DNA from 2 places in the Staphylococcus sp. Ze2 genome. Region 1 is predicted to be linked to the other one. Evidence: predicted binding sites of a transcription regulator. Region 1 holds the regulator's gene; the other holds the start of a gene.
What was found. Region 1 encodes CtsR, which represses protease genes until heat stress. Its sites were predicted from a motif close to ATGGTCAATAAAGGTCAAACA; they were not measured.
Positions count from the first base shown of each region.

Region 2: the regulator CtsR is predicted to act here: its motif matches at 2,445-2,465, upstream of clpP (ATP-dependent Clp endopeptidase proteolytic subunit ClpP).

Region 1 is NZ_CP183486.1:2,725,671-2,731,527, reverse strand. It holds gene pdxT (pyridoxal 5'-phosphate synthase glutaminase subunit PdxT) at 1-427, shown strand, start outside; gene ACM591_RS12935 (NupC/NupG family nucleoside CNT transporter) at 809-2,023, opposite strand; gene ACM591_RS12930 (CtsR family transcriptional regulator) at 2,180-2,641, shown strand; gene ACM591_RS12925 (UvrB/UvrC motif-containing protein) at 2,658-3,209, shown strand; gene ACM591_RS12920 (protein arginine kinase) at 3,202-4,212, shown strand; gene ACM591_RS12915 (ATP-dependent Clp protease ATP-binding subunit) at 4,226-5,857, shown strand, end outside.
Region 2 is NZ_CP183486.1:2,404,447-2,410,303, forward strand. It holds gene ACM591_RS11370 (TIGR01777 family oxidoreductase) at 487-1,383, shown strand; gene ACM591_RS11375 (hypothetical protein) at 1,407-1,616, shown strand; gene clpP (ATP-dependent Clp endopeptidase proteolytic subunit ClpP) at 1,815-2,399, opposite strand; tRNA gene ACM591_RS11385 (tRNA-Arg) at 2,554-2,625, shown strand; gene whiA (DNA-binding protein WhiA) at 3,098-4,042, opposite strand; gene ACM591_RS11395 (gluconeogenesis factor YvcK family protein) at 4,077-5,081, opposite strand; gene rapZ (RNase adapter RapZ) at 5,068-5,857, opposite strand, start outside.

The DNA of each region.
Region 1 (5,857 bases):
TCGATTAATGAATTTATACGGCTTTAAAGAAGCACTAAAGCAATCTACATTACCTATGTTCGGAACGTGTGCTGGATTAATAGTTATGGCTAAGCATATTGTTGGCGAAGAAGGTTATTTGGATAAATTAGACATCACAGTTCAAAGAAACTCATTTGGCAGACAAGTGGATAGTTTTGAAAGTGAATTAAATGTACAAGGTATCGCAGAAGATATTGAAGGTGTGTTTATTAGAGCGCCGCATATTGAAGCGACACACGGTGAGGTATCAGTGTTAAGTACAGTTGGCGAAAAAATTGTAGCAGTACAAGAAGGACATTACTTAGGCGTATCCTTCCATCCAGAATTAACTGATGATTATAGAGTAACACAGTATTTTATAGAAGAAATTGTAAAACCTACTATGATGACAGAAAAGGTATTATAGATAAAACTTCACTAGAATATATCGCGTAAGAATTTCATTAATAAGGCACTTCGTTAAAAATAATGAGTAGTTATTTTATAACATGAAGTGTCTTATTTTACTTTATATATTAGTTATTGATATTTTGCAAATCGCATAAATTAGAGAATATATGTAGTTGATATCTACTACTTGTAATTATGTATAATATGGCATTAACAATTTAACAAGTAGTAAAAAAGCACACTTCTTTTGTATAGAAGTGTGCTTTATATAGTTTGTTTTCGATATGTACCAAGATTTTATTTTGTAATAGAAATAGTTGATATTATTTAAAATGTTCTTAAATTAAACGAATAAGCATTTTAATATTTAAGAATATCTATACCCAAGTTATATTTTTTAAATAAAGAATCCGGCAATAGCTGCTGAAATAAATGAAACAAGTGTAGCACCAAATAATAATTTTAGTCCAAAACGAGCTACGATATCACCTTTTTCATTGTTAAGTGATTTAATTGCTCCAGAAATAATACCGATAGAACTAAAGTTTGCAAATGATACTACGAAGACTGAAATAACACCTTTAGCATGAGCACTCATATCTTTAATCTGACTTAAACTTTGCATTGCAACAAATTCGTTTGATAGTAATTTAGTAGCCATGATAGATCCAGCTTGTACTGCATCGTTCCAAGGCACACCAACTAAAAATGCAAATGGTGCAAAGACAAATCCAATAAGCGTTTGGAAGTCCCAAGTGATACTGCCGCCAGATAAACCAGTGAAGATTGCACTAACAACACCATTAAGTAAAGCAATAATAGCAATATAACCAATTAACATTGCACCTACGATGACTGCAACTTTAAAACCGTCTAAGATATATTCACCTAACATTTCGAAAAATGATTGTTTACCTGATTCGCTTTCATCAACGATAAGTTTATCTTCTTTTGCATCAATTTTATAAGGATTGATAATAGAAGCAATGATGAAACCACCAAATAGATTTAAAACAACTGCTGTAACTACAAAACGTGGTTCAATTAATGTGAAATAAGCACCGATAATAGAAGCTGATACTGTAGACATTGCAGAAGCTGTTAATGTATATAATCGTTGTTTAGGAATATGTGCTAATTCCTTTTTCAATGAAATAAACACTTCTGATTGCCCTAAAATTGCAGCTGCTACAGCGTTATATGATTCTAAGCGGCCCATACCATTAATTTTTGAAATGGCTAAACCTAAAACATTGATAATCCAAGGTAAGATTCTTGTATATTGTAGAATACCAATTAAAGCTGAAATGAACACAATTGGTAATAATACATTAAAGAAGAAGGGGGGGTTCTTAGGATCTACAAATTCAAATCCACCAAACACAAAGTTCACACCTTCTGCTGCTTTTGCTAATAAATAATTAAATCCGTCTGATATGCCACCAATAACTGTAATACCAAATTTAGTTTTAAGTAAAATAAATGCGAATACTAGTTGTATGACAAGTAGTAAACCGACATATTGCCAACGAATATTTTTTCTATCTGAGCTAAATAGAAACGCCAATGCAAGAAACACTGCTATCCCAATTAATCCAATAATAATATGCATAAGTCATTCATCCCTTTTAATTTTTCTTAACTCCTATAATACAATAAATTAGATAGCACTTACATCTTTAATTAAAAATTTTTAAAACATATTGGTTGAAAAAGGTCAAAGTTGGTCATATAATATAGTCAAAGAAGGTCAAAAGAGGTGATAATCATGCACAACATGTCTGACATCATAGAACAATACATTAAAAAGTTATTTGAAGACACCAATGAAGACGTTGTAGAAATTCAACGTGCCAATATTGCGCAGCGCTTTGACTGTGTGCCTTCCCAGCTTAATTATGTAATCAAAACACGTTTTACAAATGAGCATGGCTATGAGATTGAAAGTAAAAGAGGTGGTGGCGGATATATTCGAATCACCAAAATTGAAAACAGAGATGAAACAGGTTACATTAATCATTTACTTCAATTAGTTGGTCCATCTATTTCACAACAGCAAGCTTATTACATTGTAGATGGCTTATTGGATAAAAATTACATTAATGAACGTGAAGCAAAAATGATATACGCCGTTATAGACAGAGAGACATTAAAAATGGATGTATTATCGAGAGATATCATTCGAGCAAATATTATAAAACGGTTATTGCATGTTATAAATTATTATTAAAGTGAGGTGTTTCGTCGTGCTGTGCGAGAATTGTCATTTGAATGAAGCAGAAGTGAAATTGGCAGTGAAAGGTCAAGATGGTATAAATGAAAAATGGGTTTGTTCCACGTGTGCACAAGGTGGTAACCCATGGACCCAAAATCAGCAAATTCAGTCACAAGATGATATTGAAGGCGCATTTGTAGTGAAACAAATCTTACAACACTTAGCAGCTAAACACGGTATCGATTTTGATGAAATTGCTTTTAAAGAAGAAAAACGATGTCCTACTTGTCATATGACATTAAAAGATATCGCACATGTTGGTAAATTTGGCTGTTCAGATTGCTATGCTACATTCAAAGATGACATTATCGATATTGTGCGACGTGTGCAAGGCGGTCAAATTGAACATGTAGGAAAAACACCGCATTCTTCACACAGAAAATTAGCATTAAAAAAACAAATAGAAGAAAAAAGTTCGTATTTAAAACAACTGATAGAAGAACAAAACTTTGAAGAAGCCGCCGTTGTTCGTGATGAAATTAAAGCATTGAAAGAAGATGGCGAGGTGAAGCATGATGAGTAAAAATGATATTAGTGCATACATGAGTGAATGGATGCGTGATAGAGAAGAAAGTCCGATTGTGATGTCTTCGAGAATAAGACTAGCAAGAAATTTAGAAAATCATGTTCACCCATTAATGTTTTTGTCAGAACAAGATGGTTTTCGAATAATTAATGACGTACAAGATGCGCTTCCTGACTTGTCTGTACAACGTTTGGATTCAATGGATCAACAAAGTAAATACAAACTTGTCGCGAAACATCTTATAAGTCCTGAATTAATAAGACAACCTGCTTCTGCCGTATTACTCAATGAAGATGAATCTTTAAGCATTATGGTTAATGAAGAAGATCATATACGCATTCAAGCCATGGGTAATGATTTATCGCTATCATCATTATACGAAAAAGCTTCAGAGATTGATGATCAACTTGATAGTGAATTAGATGTAAGTTTTGATGAAACTCTAGGTTATTTGACAACTTGCCCCACTAATATTGGGACAGGAATGCGTGCCAGTGTCATGTTACATTTACCTGGCTTGACAATAATGAAACGTATGAATCGCATTGCCCAAACAATTAATCGTTTTGGTTTTACAATTAGAGGTATTTATGGAGAAGGATCTCAAGTTTATGGCCATATATACCAAATTTCAAACCAACTTACTTTAGGCAAAACAGAAGAAGAAATCATTGAAAGTTTATCAGAGGTAGTGCAGCAAATTATTAATGAAGAAATGCAAATCCGCGAACGACTAAACCGACACAATCATATAGAAACATTAGACAGAGTATATCGTTCGTTAGGAATATTAAAATATAGTAGACTGATATCTATGGAGGAAGCTTCACTAAGATTAAGTGAAGTGAAACTTGGTTTAGATTTAGGCTATATTGAATTAGAAGACTTTAAGTTTAATGAGTTAATGGTTGCAATACAATCGCCATTCTTACTAGACGATGAAGATGATAGAGCAGTTAATGAAAAAAGAGCAGATATATTAAGAGAACATATAAATTAGGAGGTCATACTATATGCTATTTGGTAGACTAACAGAACGTGCTCAACGCGTACTAGCACATGCTCAGGAAGAAGCAATACGCTTAAATCATTCGAATATTGGAACTGAACATTTACTTTTAGGTCTAATGAAAGAACCTGAAGGTATTGCAGCTAAAGTATTAGAAACGTTTGATATTACTGAAGAAAAAGTAGTTGAGGAAGTAGAAAAATTAATCGGCCACGGTCAAGAACAAATGGGCGCATTACACTATACACCTCGTGCAAAAAAAGTAATTGAATTATCAATGGATGAAGCTAGAAAATTACACCATAACTTTGTAGGAACAGAACATATCTTACTTGGATTAATCAGAGAAAATGAAGGAGTCGCAGCTCGTGTGTTTGCAAATTTAGATTTAAATATCACAAAAGCACGTGCGCAAGTTGTTAAAGCTTTAGGTAGCCCTGAAACAAGTAATAAAAATGCGCAAGCTAATAAATCTAACAACACACCAACGTTAGACAGTCTAGCTCGCGACTTAACAGTTATCGCAAAAGACGGTACTTTAGATCCTGTCATTGGTAGAGAAAAAGAGATTACTAGAGTCATTGAAGTATTAAGTCGTCGTACTAAGAATAACCCTGTATTAATTGGTGAACCAGGTGTAGGTAAAACTGCTATTGCTGAAGGCTTAGCACAAGCAATTGTTAATAACGAAGTACCTGAAACGCTTAAAGGTAAACGTGTAATGTCATTAGATATGGGGACAGTTGTTGCCGGAACAAAATATCGTGGTGAGTTTGAAGAGCGCTTGAAAAAAGTAATGGAAGAAATTCATCAAGCTGGAAATGTAGTATTATTCATCGACGAATTGCACACCCTAGTAGGTGCAGGTGGTGCAGAAGGTGCTATTGATGCATCTAACATTCTTAAACCAGCATTAGCTCGTGGAGAATTACAATGTATCGGTGCAACTACTTTAGATGAATACCGTAAAAACATTGAAAAAGATGCAGCGCTTGAACGTCGTTTCCAACCTGTTCAAGTTGGTGAACCAAATGTTGAAGATACAATTGAAATTTTAAAAGGATTGCGTGATCGTTATGAAGCGCATCACCGTATTAACATTTCAGATCAAGCTTTAGAATCAGCAGCTAAATTAAGTCACCGTTATATTTCAGATCGTTTCTTACCAGATAAAGCGATAGACTTAATTGATGAAGCAAGTTCTAAAGTGAGACTTAAGAGTCATACAACACCACCAAACTTAAAAGAAATTGAACAGCAGATAGAACAAGTTAAAAATGAAAAAGATGCAGCTGTCCACGCCCAAGAGTTTGAAAATGCAGCTAACTTGCGTGATAAACAAACTAAATTAGAAAAACAATATGAAGAAGCTAATAACAACTGGAAAAATGCTCAAAACGGTGATAATACCTCTCTATCAGAAGAAGATATTGGTGAAGTTATCGCTGGTTGGACAGGTATTCCATTAACTAAAATTAATGAAACTGAATCTGACCGTCTGCTTAACTTAGAAGATACACTTCATAATAGAGTAATCGGCCAAAAAGATGCCGTTACATCTATTAGTAAAGCAGTTAGACGTGCTAGAGCTGGATTGAAAGATCCTAAACGTCCTATTGGTAGCTTTATCTTCTTA
Region 2 (5,857 bases), 320 kb from region 1:
CATGCCCATTTTTCAAAAGGGATAACAAGTAAAAAGATAGTTACATTCTGCAAATTGCGTTAATATAAATTTAAGGTCAGGGACAATCAATGGAATCTTCTACACGGAGTTTTCTAACTCCCTATACATCCACACTAAAAAGTAATTGGCAATAAAAAATAATTATAAATTTCAAATTATCCTCTGAACATAACGCATTTAAGGCTGAGACACATAGTTATGTCCCAGCCTCACTACTAAAGGGAGTCAAAATTTTACCTTCGTTAGTATATTATGGGGTATACTCGAAATAATTAAGAGATGATTAATTAATATCGAAGGTACTCTTATTATAAATGGAACCTTCTTTATTTTAAATACTTCTTAAGGTAAGTAAATGACATATTCTTGAACAATCTTTGAAAAAATTATGACCTTCAAATGCGATGCGATTGTTTCGCTTAAAATCATTGCAACATTAGGCATTACTATTTATGAGGTGATAAAATGAAAAACTATTTAATTACAGGTGGCACAGGCATGGTTGGTACACAATTAGTAGAAGCCATTGCCCAAAGTGACTCACATATTACAATTTTAACAAGACAAGACAAAACAACATCACATCCCAAAATTACTTATGTAAATTGGTCTAAACCTGATTGGGAAGCACAAGTACCTAACATAGATATCGTTATCAATCTTGCGGGTGCAAGTTTAAATAAGCGTTGGACTAAAAGCTATAAACAAAAAATTATGGTGAGTCGCCTACAATCAACGCAAGCCTTATTCGAATTATTTGAAGGTCGCGAGCAGAAACCTTCAGTATTCTTCAACGCAAGTGCTGTCGGTTATTACAAACCAGATTTATATCGCACATATACTGAATTATACAAAACATTACCTTTCGATTTCTTATCAGAAGTGGTCTACCAATGGGAGCGTCTTGCTCGTCAATTCGAATCATTAGGTACACGTGTAGTTATAGGTAGGTTTGGTATGGTGCTATCTAACGAAGGTGGTGCCTTACCAATGATGAAACTCCCATACGAATTCTATGTTGGTGGTAAGATTGGTTCAGGTAGACAGTGGTATTCTTGGATACACATTGACGATTTAACCAGAGCAATTCTTCACACTATCAACACTGAAGATGCACATGGCGTATTTAATTTTACTGCACCAATCGTTGAACACCAAAATTTATTTGGCTACACTCTTGCGCGCATATCACATCGCCCCCATTATACGTGGGTACCATCAATAGCATTAAGAATTATCTTAGGCCAGATGTCTACAGTTATTCTTGATACTCAAAAGGTTATTCCTAACAAATTACAGGCAATTGACTTTAAATTTAAATATCCAGATTTAAAAATCGCTTTAGAGGATCTAATACATTAATTGGATAGGACTGAATTTTTAAAATGAAACATGATCGTTTATCTCATGTATTACTTTTAATCTCTGGTATACTCCTGTTACTAAACGGTGGTTTTGCTTTTGAGAAATCCACACCAATGCTCGTTGTTTCATCCTTTTTAATCATTTTTGGAATCATCGTTACTACATTTGCATTAAAACTTTTCTTTAATGGTAAAAATACTTCTGAAAGTAATACATTCCAAGATTCTTAATATACTTTTCAATAAAAACCAGTCAAGTGCTATTCATGCATTTGGTTGGTTTTTTCATTCACCATACTCATTTGTTTGAATTTAATCACTATTAAAATGCACATAAAAAATCCGGAACATCTATTTATGTCCCGGACTCCATGAAACAAGCTACACAATTTTATTCGTAACTTGTCGATAACTTTACAATTTGTAATCCTATGATTCAGGAACCATTACTTGGTCAACTAAACCATATTCTTTTGCTTCTTCAGCAGATAAGAAATTATCTCTATCTGTATCTTTTTCAATTTTTTCTATTGATTGACCTGTACGTTCTGCTAAAATTTGATTTAATTTAGCACGTGTTTTAAGAATGTGGTTAGCAGCAATTTCAATTTCTGTAGCTTGACCTTGTGCTCCACCTAATGGTTGGTGAATCATTACTTCTGCATTTGGAAGTGCAAAACGTTTACCTTTTGCACCAGCTGCAAGTAAAAATGAACCCATTGACGCAGCCATACCAATACAAATCGTTTGTACATCTGGTTTGATGTGTTGGATTGTATCATAAATTGCGAAACCAGCAGTTACACTACCACCTGGTGAGTTAATGTAAAGATAGATGTCTTTCTCAGCATCTTGTGCTTGTAAGAATAATAATTGAGAAACAATAGAGTTTGCTACATTATCATCGATTTGTGAACCTAACATAATAATACGATCTTTTAATAAACGTGAGTAAATGTCATAGGCACGTTCCCCACGGTTTGTTGTTTCAATTACTGTAGGTATTAAATTCATTAATATTGCCTCCTTATTTCTAATTGATAAACTTATTTTAACTCAAAAGTCAAACATGGTCAAAAAATAACGCTCAATTTTTTTATGAAAGTTAAATTATTCTTATTGACCGATGGCATTTAGATTTGTACACTTAGATTAATGTGTTTTTTATCCCCTCGTAGTGTAATGGATAACACGTAAGATTCCGGTTCTTAAGATAGGGGTTCGATTCCCTTCGAGGGGACTTATAATTATATACATACCAAAAGAGATTCCATAGCTATGGAGTCTCTTTTTTATATCTTTCTAATTTTACTACGTATTAAATTACAAAGATAGGGTCTACTAATCTTGATTGACCAGTCATATAATTTTCCCATGGAGATCACAGGCATAGAACAACAGTTGCTAATTCTTTGGACTTAGCTAATCTTCCAATCGACAATTGTACAATTAATATTTCTATAGCTTCGGTTCCAATTAATTAACTCATATCAATAAAAGTTCTACTTAAAACTTCTCGTACGTTATGGATTACTAACACTATGCCCTTTTTATTTTCTAAACTACTTAATCAAATTTCGACACGATTCAACCTTAGAATTAACCTTAAGATTATAACAAAAAGACACCTATACAAGGTGTCGATAATTGAAATGACTTCTGATATATAGAAAAAGTTCAGATTCAGTAAATTAAGCAATTGCAGTGCTAATTTACAACTCTATTGATTCTCCGCTTCGTATCTTATCGGCCATTTCATTTAATTTACGTAAACGATGGTTTACACCAGATTTAGATATCTTTCCAGTAGACATCATTTCACCAAGTTCTTTTAGCGAAACTTCTTGATGTTCTATTCTTAATTTTGCGATTTCACGTAATCTATCAGGTAAGTTGTCTAATCCTATTTCTTTATCAATGAGTTGTATACTTTCTACATGCTTCATTGCAGCACTTACTGTTTTATTTAAATTTGCCGTTTCACAATTAACAAGCCTATTTACAGAATTTCTCATATCACGTACGATACGCACATCTTCGAATTTTAATAATGCTTGGAAACCACCAATTAAACTAAGAAAGTCTGAGATCTTTTCCGCTTCTTTTAAATATGCAATACTTCCTTTTTTACGTTCAAGATGCTTGGCGTTTAATTCATATTCATTCATCAATTGTGTGATACCTTCAGAATGATCTTCATACAACGAAAAGACTTCAAGATGATAAGAAGATGTTTCTGGATTATTCACCGAACCACCAGCAAGAAAAGCCCCTCTCAAATAACTTCTTTTCATTTCGTCTTCATAAATCATGCCTTGATCAATTTCATGCGTGAAAACACCATTTTTTAAAATACCTAATTCATCTAAAATTTCTCTTGCACGTGCTTTAATGCGACAAATGTATATATTATTCTTTTTAAGCTTCATTTTTTTTCTTACTAGTAATTCCACTTCAACATTAAATACCTTTTTGATTAATGAATAGATACGTCTAGCTGTCGTAGCATTTTCAGTTTGTACATTGATAACAAATTGTTGATTGGATAGACTGAGTGCACCATTCATTCGAATAAGGGCACTGAGCTCTGCTTTTGCATTCTTTTCATCCACTTCTATTCTTGTTAGTTCATTCTTCATATCGGATGCAAAGCTCATTACAATCAGTCCCTTCTTAACTTTATAGTCTCACTTAATACTTTTCATCATTTTCTTTATCGCGTGTAAATTCTATTGTCTCTGTTTCTTGCATAGCAATTTCATATATCATTTTCGAAAGAACTTCAGTATTATGTCGCACATAATTTTCAGTGGAAACTTCAACCAAATTTGGATGTGTAAAAACTTTAATACCTTTGGCTTCCATTTCAGCTATATCACATTTTACAGGCTCAGCATTATCTTCTCTATAACGTTCGACTACATCACCATGAAATGGTTGCGTGCTACAAATAGCATAGCTAATACAATTATTACCTATATGATCATGTATTGCTGTAACGTGATCAAGCGCTGTGTAATGATTTGTTTCCCCAGGTTGAGTCATAACGTTCGATACATATAGTTTAGGTACATCAACTTTAAGTAATGATTCAGAGATACCTTTAACGCAAAGATTAGATATAACACTCGTATATAACGAACCTGGACCTAATACAATTAAATCCGCTTCTTCAATAGCTTCTACAGCTTCTTCCATTGGTTCTACGTCTTCAGGCTCTAAAAATACACGTTCTATCTTTTTATTCTTTTTAGGTATTTTAGATTCACCATAGACAATTTCTCCATCTTCCATCACCGCATTTAATCTTACACTGGTATTAGTTGAAGGAATGACACTGCCTCTAATATTTAGTATTTTACTCAATTCTTTAACTGCATGTCCAAAATCATTATTAATATTTGTAAGTGCAGCAATCAATAAATTCCCTAAAGAATGCCCTTCAACTTGATTTTCTTTGAATCGATATTGAAATAGTTGCTCTATTGTTGATTCAGTTTCACTTAATGCTGAAATTACATTTCGTATATCCCCTGGAGCAGGTATATCCATTTCACTTCTTATCTTTCCAGTACTACCCCCGTCATCAGCAACCGTAACAATTGTCGTAATATCTATGGGATAACCTTTTAAACCACGTGCTAAAACGGATAAACCTGTACCTCCACCTATAAGTACAAGTTTAATTCTTCTCATCTTTATGTTTCACGCCACTTTCGACATGCGCATCTCTATGATGCACATAAACATTATAGTCAAAACTCTCTTTGAGTTCTGCTCCGATTCTTTTGGCTAATGCGACAGAACGATGTTGCCCACCAGTACATCCAATGGCAATAACAAGTTGAGATTTACCTTCTTTTTTGTAACCTGGTATCATAAATTTTAATAAATCCATTAATTTTTCATAAAAAGTTTCAGTTTCTTTCCATTTCATAACATATTTATAGACTGGTTCATCTTCACCAGTTAATGGTCTCAAATCATCAACATAGTGTGGATTTGGTAAAAACCTGACATCAAACACTAAGTCAGCGTCCATTTGTATACCATGTTTAAAACCAAAACTAGTTACATTGATATTAAAAGTTTGATAGTTACTTTGATTGAAATAGTCACCAATACGTTTGCGCAATTCTTTCGGTTTCATTTGTGAAGTATCAATCGTATAGTTTGCCAAACTCTTAATCTCAGTCAATAGTTCGCGTTCATCTTCAATAGATTCAATCAATGAGCGCTGCCCTCTTTCATTCAAAGGATGCGCACGACGTGTTTCTTTATATCTAGAAATCAGTCTTTCATTAGATGCTTCTAAAAACATCATATCGACGATGACATCTGAATCTCCTTTGATTAAATCTATTTCTTTAACAAGCGATTTAAATAATTCTTTACCTCTTAAATCTATTGCGATTGCTACTTTTTGTAGGGAAGGATTACCTTGTCTCATAAGTTCGACAAATTTCGGCAAA